One region of the Faecalibacterium longum genome, then DNA from elsewhere that is predicted to be linked to it. Evidence: predicted binding sites of a transcription regulator. Region 1 holds the regulator's gene; the other holds the start of a gene.
The links. Region 1 encodes Rex, which represses fermentation and respiration genes when NADH is low (regulators of the CRP and FNR family bind a similar motif). Its sites were predicted from a motif close to ATTGTTAANNNNTTAACAAT; they were not measured.
Positions count from the first base shown of each region.

Region 2: AAAU26_RS02035 (butyryl-CoA:acetate CoA-transferase) is a predicted target of Rex. The motif match lies at 1,879-1,898, and genes of this name have one in related genera.

Region 1 is NZ_JBBNIH010000157.1:45,007-48,417, reverse strand. Features, by position in the region: gene AAAU26_RS10095 (DNA translocase FtsK) at 1-728, opposite strand, end outside; gene AAAU26_RS10090 (ClpP family protease) at 861-1,547, opposite strand; gene AAAU26_RS10085 (redox-sensing transcriptional repressor Rex) at 1,811-2,452, shown strand; gene AAAU26_RS10080 (thymidine kinase) at 2,531-3,133, shown strand.
Region 2 is NZ_JBBNIH010000082.1:6,282-9,692, reverse strand. Features, by position in the region: gene AAAU26_RS02040 (AI-2E family transporter) at 1-298, opposite strand, end outside; gene AAAU26_RS02035 (butyryl-CoA:acetate CoA-transferase) at 347-1,693, opposite strand; gene coaD (pantetheine-phosphate adenylyltransferase) at 2,210-2,713, shown strand; gene AAAU26_RS02025 (acetyl-CoA C-acetyltransferase) at 2,802-3,411, shown strand, end outside.

The DNA of each region.
Region 1 (3,411 bases):
GGCTCTTCGCCGCCGTAGTAGTCCTCGCCTTCGCCCACTTCGTCTTCCGGCAGGTCGTCGTCATAGTCTTCATATTCCTCTGCCGCGGCCTCCTCAGCGGCGCGTTCTGCCAGACGCTCAGCCCGGCGGGCGGCATTCTGCTCGTGGACGGCAAGGCCCTTTTCGTGGACGCTGCCGCCCACGTTGCAGAGCCACTGCCAGCACTCGGCGGGCGTAACGTCAAAAATGTACAGACTGGCGCAGGCCGCCAGCGCCGCCATGACCAGATTGGCGGCGGGTCTGCCGCAGAGCAGCAGGAGCGTCCCGCCCAGCACAGCGCCCAGCGCACCGCCCGAGAGCCATGCGCTCATACCATTATGATAACAGGCGGCAGTCATCTGCGCGGCGGTCTGGTCGGTGGGGATGTCAGAAAAGACGATAACCGTGCCGCTGGCGAAGATGAGCCCCAGCACCAGCTTTGCGATATGGGGCAGAAGGTCTTCGCCCCGGGTGTAGAGGATGGCCAGATAGCACAGCGCTGCGCCCAGCACGAAACTTCCGCAGCCGAACACGCCGAACAGGACATCGTGCATCGTGCGCCAAGCCGAGCTGCCCGGCACGAAAGCCAGCGCCATGAGCACCAGCCCCGCAAACAGGGTGATGAGCCCCGCGGGCATCCGGTCCTGTGTCCGGTTCTTGCGGCGCGAGGCTGTGCTGCGCCCGGAGGTCTTGCGTTTTCTCTTTGCCATGTTTCCTAAAACCCGTTCCTTATTTTATATCATGAAGCAGGGCGCGCTCAGGGCGGCTCTGTCGGTGACGATGGAAGAATTTCGATACTACTCGATTCTTTCATTGTACCACGGGAAAAGTCAAATGGCAATTTATTTCCCCTCGATTTCTCGGTAGAGCCATGCCAGCGCGTCCGACAGCCCGCCCAGCTCGTCGATAAGCTTTTCCCGCACGGCTTTTCGGCCATCCAGCACGGTACCCACGTCCATGACCAGCTCGCCCGTGCGCATCATCAGCTCGGTGTACCGCTTCTCCGAGATGCCGCTGTGGGACGCCACGAAGCCGGTGATGCGCTCCTGCATCTGCTCGAACCAGCGCATGGTCTGGGGCACGCCCAGTATCATGCCGGAATGGCGGACGGGGTGGACCGTCATGGTGGCAGTAGGCACGATGAAGCTCCGCTGGGCGCTGACGGCCAGCGGGATGCCGATGGAGTGGCCCCCGCCCAGCACCACCGCCGCACTGGGCTTGGAGATGCTGGCGATGAGCTCCGCCAGCGCAAGCCCCGCCTCCACATCCCCGCCCACCGTATTGAGCAGGACCAGCAGGCCCTCGATGGCGGGGTCCTCCTGCACGGCCACCAGCTGGGGGATGACGTGCTCATACTTGGTGGTCTTCTGGCCCTGAGGCGCTTCCACATGGCCCTCCACCTGCCCGATGACCGTCAGGCAGTGGATGGCGTGAGCTCCCCGGGTACGGTAAACGCTGCCCATATCCTCGATCTGCTCTTTTTCCAGCCGCTGCTGCTCCACGGGGATGTTCTTCTCTTCTTGTGACATTCTGCGTATCCTCCTTTTTGCTTCATTTCAGCTTGTCCGGCATTCCTGCCGGTTATACTTCGGCAAAGATTTCTTTTCTTTCTCAAAAAAATGTGCCAAATGGTTTGACATTCTGTCTTCGCGCTGTATACTTTATACTAGAGATAAGATTGTCAAATATGTATCATTATTGTACAAGAAAGTACAAATCTTTTGCCGGAGCACTCTGCCGCTGCGCACTTCTCCCCGGCAATGCTGCGGATAAAAAGAAAGGAGACCCCCCTATGAACACTCCCGGCAAAGCTTCTCTGCCCGTCATCAAGCGCCTGCCCAAATACTATCGCTACCTGCGCACCCTGAAGAACGACGGCATCACCAGCATCTCGTCCCGTGAGCTGGCCGCCCAGATGGGTACCACTGCCTCTCAGGTGCGGCAGGACTTCAACTGCATCGGCGACGTGAATGGCCGTCAGGGCATCGGCTACTCGGTGGAGAACCTGCTGAGCATCCTTGAGCATCTGCTCTTTGGCAACGGCGACCTCCTGCCCACCATCCTTATTGGCTGCGGCCGTCTGGGCAAGGCTGTGAGCCGCTTCATCACCACCGACACCAACGGCTACAAGCTCATCGCCGCCTTCGACAATGCCCCCGACGAGGTAGGCAAAGAGATCAACGGCATCCAGATTTTACACATTGATGAGCTGGAAGCTTTCTGCGCCGAGCACCACCCCGAGGTGGCTGTGCTCTGTCTGCCCCGCAGCGGCGCAGAGGAGATCAGCGGCCGTCTGGTGGCTCTGGGCATTCAGGGCTTCTGGAACTTCTCCCACTACGATCTGTCTGTCTCCTACCCCGACGTGGTGGTGGAGAACGTCCACCTCGGCGACAGCCTGATGAGCCTGGGCTATCGGCTGCGCAATCAGGACTGAGCACATACTATCAATAATACAGGCCCTCTCCGTCAGGCTTTGGCTGAGAGAGTCCTTTCATGAGGAGACTTTTTCGACATGGCAAAGCTTTATTTCCGTTACGGCGCAATGAACAGCGGCAAGAGCACCGCGCTGATGCAGGTGGCCCACAACTACGAGGAGCAGGGGATGCGGGTGCTCATCCTCAAGCCGAAGGTGGACACCAAGGGCAGCGGCGACCTCGTGAGCCGTCTGGGCGTCCGCCGCCCTGCCGACCTGCTGGTGCCGCCGGACATGGACCTGGTGGAGGCCGTCCGGGCCGCCAGCAGCGAGGGTCGGCCTCTGGCCTGTGTGCTCTGTGACGAGAGCCAGTTCCTCACTGCCGAGCAGGCCGAGCAGCTGTTCATGGTGACGGTAGAGCTGAACATCCCCGTCATCTGCTACGGCCTGCGCTCCGACTTCTCCCTCAAGGGCTTCCCCGGCTCCACCCGGCTTCTGGAGCTGGCCCACACCATCGAGGAGATGAAGACCATCTGCACCTGCGGCCGCAAGGCCACCTGCAACTGCCGCAAGGTCAACGGCCGCTTCGTCTTTGAGGGCGAACAGGTAGCCATCGACCTTGAGAACGACGTCCAGTACGTCAGCATGTGTCCCCAGTGCTATTTCCGGGAGCGCAGCGCCTTCTACGCCGCCCGCCGGTGACTCTTTTTCCTGATTTTATGCCGTCCGCACGCCGGACGGCATTTTTGTATCTTTTCTGCATCCGTGATATATCAGTCGCGCCCCAATTCGCGCGTTTTTTGCACTATTGATATATCAGCTCAGGGTCGGAACTTTCTGTTATCGTCGCTTTTGATGTATACAACGCTCTTTCAACAAATTCTGCCTCGGCTACAAAATTCTTGCAATTCAGGCCAATCTTCTCCTGTTGCATCCCAGTTTTCTATGCAAATCGTTGAAGTATACAAGTTGCACAGTTT
Region 2 (3,411 bases), on a different contig from region 1:
CCAGCACACCGAACAGAAGCGTCGCCGCAATGGCAAGCATATTGGCCATGCTGTGGAGCTTTTCGGGGAAGATACGGTGCAGAAAGCCCTCAATGGTGTTGCACACCGGCTTGAGCAGATAGGCAATGACGGCACCATAGATGAAGGGCATCAGGATGCCGGTCACCTTGGAGACCGCGTCGCCGAACCCGTCGAAGCGGTAGATGAAGAAGAAGAACAGGATGCTTAGACTTATCGCACCAAAGCCCGCGAGCATTCCGTAGATATAGGGCTTGATGTGCGGCTTTTTGTCCATCATGTGTGACTCCATTCCTGCCGCAGACGGCAGGAGCCGGTACGGCGATGTTTAGATTTTGTTGCTGCGGCGCCAGATGTGCATCTTCTCGGCCTCTTTGATAAGCTCCTCGCGGAAGTCGGGGTGTGCCACATTGATGAGGGCTTCGGCCTTCTCCCAGGTGGTCAGACCCTTGAGGTTGACGCAGCCGTATTCGGTGCAGAGGTAATGCAGATTGGCGCGGGTATCGGTGATGATGCTGCCGTTTTCCAGCGTGGGACGGATGCGGCTTTCGAGCTGACCGGTCTTCTTATTAAAGAAGGTAGAAGACAGGCAGATGAAGCTCTTGCCACCCTTGGAAAGGTATGCGCCCAGCACGAAGTCCAGCTGGCCGCCTGCACCGGAAATGTGCTTGACGCCGGCGCTCTCCGCATTCACCTGGCCGAACAGGTCGATGTCCACCGCATTGTTGATGGAGATGAAGTTGTCCAGTGCGGAGATGCTGCGGATGTCGTTGGTGTAATCGACGGGAGCAGACATGCACTCGGGGTTGTTGTTGAGGTAGTCGTACATCTTCTGGGTGCCGGCACCGAAGGCGTAGACCTGACGGCCCTTGTCCAGCTGCTTGTGTGCGCCGGTGATCTTGCCGGCCTTGGCGATGTCCACGAAAGCGTCAACGTACATCTCGGTGTGGACGCCCAGGTCCTTCAAATCGCTCTGGGCGATGAGGCTGCCGATGGCGTTGGGCATACCGCCGATGCCCAGCTGCAGGCAGGCACCGTTGGGGATCTGCGGCACGACGAGGTTTGCGACCTTCAAATCGACCTCGGAGGCGGGGCCGGCAGCGGCCATCTGGCCGATGGGCGGATTGTCGCCCTCCACGATGCCGGTGACCTGGGAGATATGGACACAGTTTTCCATACCACCGAGGCAGCGGGGCATATTGGTGTTGACCTCCACGATGATCTTCCTGGCCTTCTCACAGACGGCACCCAGATGGGAAGCGCTGGGGCCGAAGTTGAAGTAGCCGTGCTCGTCCATCGGAGTCACCTGGAAGACGGCGATGTCCAGCGGGTCGGGACTCTCGCGGTAGTAGCGGGGCAGCTCCGAATAGCGGATGGGGGAGTAGAACGAGAAGCCCTGTGCGATGGCTTTGCGCTCAATGCCGCCCATGTGCCAGCTGTTCCAGGTCATGTGGGCAGCGGGGTCGTCGATCTGGAAGATCTCAGTCACCCACATCAGGATGCCGCCGCGGAAATTGACGTTCTCCAGTTCGGGCAGGCGCTTGGCAAGGGCGGCGTCCACGGCCACGGGGGTGTTGACGCACCAGCCGTAATCCACCCAGTCGCCGCTCTTGACCAGAGAAGCAGCCTGCTCGGCAGTCATCTTTTTCTGGGCATACATTTCCATGAAATCCATTATAAACCATCCTCTCCTTTAAGAACATAAAAGAATTGTAAATTTATTATTTACAATTCTACGGGACAAAATCTTAGCCGGAAATTTACCGTTTCTTCCCAGTCCGGACACTGTCTTATCACACCCCGGCGGTATCCTTGGGGTCGGCAGGGCAGAAGCCTCCGGCAGCGGCACACCTGCACAGCTTAGTTATAACATTAACAAACATTATAATCAAGCCCTCTTCCGCGAAAAAATGTCTCGCAGGACAATTTAACTAAATTTCTTAGGTATTTGTGGCGATTGTTTGGTATAGCAAAAACAATTTTTTTCGAAAAAGTACTTGATAAAATTTTGACGATATGGTTTACTAAGGGTGTACCAAGATGATGCGTCCCAGTGCGAAGTTAATTGACTAAAAATTAACGATATTGCGATGGCGATGCGGCCTGGTACTTGAAGCAGGAACTGAAAAGTGCTATCATGGCAACACCAAATGCGCTTTTCCAAAGCGCGCAAATAAAGGAGACCATACCGATGGCAACAGCAGTTTACCCCGGGTCATTTGACCCGGTCACGAAAGGACACCTCGACATCATCAAGCGAGCTGCAAAGATAAACGACCAGCTCATTGTGGCAGTGCTCATCAACAGCGCAAAGAACCCTCTGTTCACCGTAGAAGAACGGGTGGCGCTGCTGCGGGAATGCTGCAAGGACATCCCGAATGTGACGGTGGAGAGCTTCGACGGCCTGACCGTGGAGTTCGCCAAGAAGCGCCACGCTTCGGTGATGGTGCGGGGCCTGCGGGCGGTGACGGATTTCGAAAACGAGATACAGCTCGCCCAGACGAACCACGCACTGATGCCCGGCATCGAGACGATGTTCCTTGCCACCAGCATCAAGTGGAGCTACCTTTCTTCCACCATCGTCAAGGAGGCTGCCCGCTACGGCAGCAACATCTCCAAGTTCGTGACGCCCAACGTAGAGAATGCCATCCACGCCAAAGTGGAGCAGCTCCGGGCGGAAGGAAAAACGCTCTGATACCTTTTATAATGCAGAAAGGCCCTCGGGCTTTTTGATAAATAGTTTTACGAAACCCCGAAACATATAAATTCAGGAGGCTATTAACATGAAGAAAATTGTTATCGCATCTGCTTGCCGTACCGCTATTGGTAAGTTTGGCGGCACCCTGGCAAACGTCCCTGCTGCAGAGCTGGGCTCCATCGTCATCAAGGAGGCCCTGAACCGTGCTAACGTGAAACCCGAGCAGGTCGATCATGTTTACATGGGCTGCGTCATCCAGGCTGGTCTGGGCCAGAACGTCGCTCGTCAGGCTTCCCTGAAGGCTGGCCTGCCCGTCGAGACTCCTGCTGTCACCGTCAATGTGGTCTGCGGCTCCGGCCTGAACTGCGTGAACATGGCTGCTCAGATGATCGAGGCCGGCGATGCTGACATCGTGGTCGCAGGCGGCATGGAGAACATGGACATGGCTCCCTTCGCAATGATGAAGGGCCGCTACGGCTACCGCATGGGCGCTCCCATGGGCAAGAGCGAGATCGTGGATACCATGGTCAACGATGCTCTGTGGGATGCCTGCGGCTTCAACAAGCACATGGGCATGACCGCTGAGAACGTCTGCACCAACGAGACCTATCAGAAGAAGTACGGCTACAGCCCCATCACCCGCGAGATGCTGGATGATTTCGCTTACCACAGCCAGCTGAAGGCTGACAAGGCCA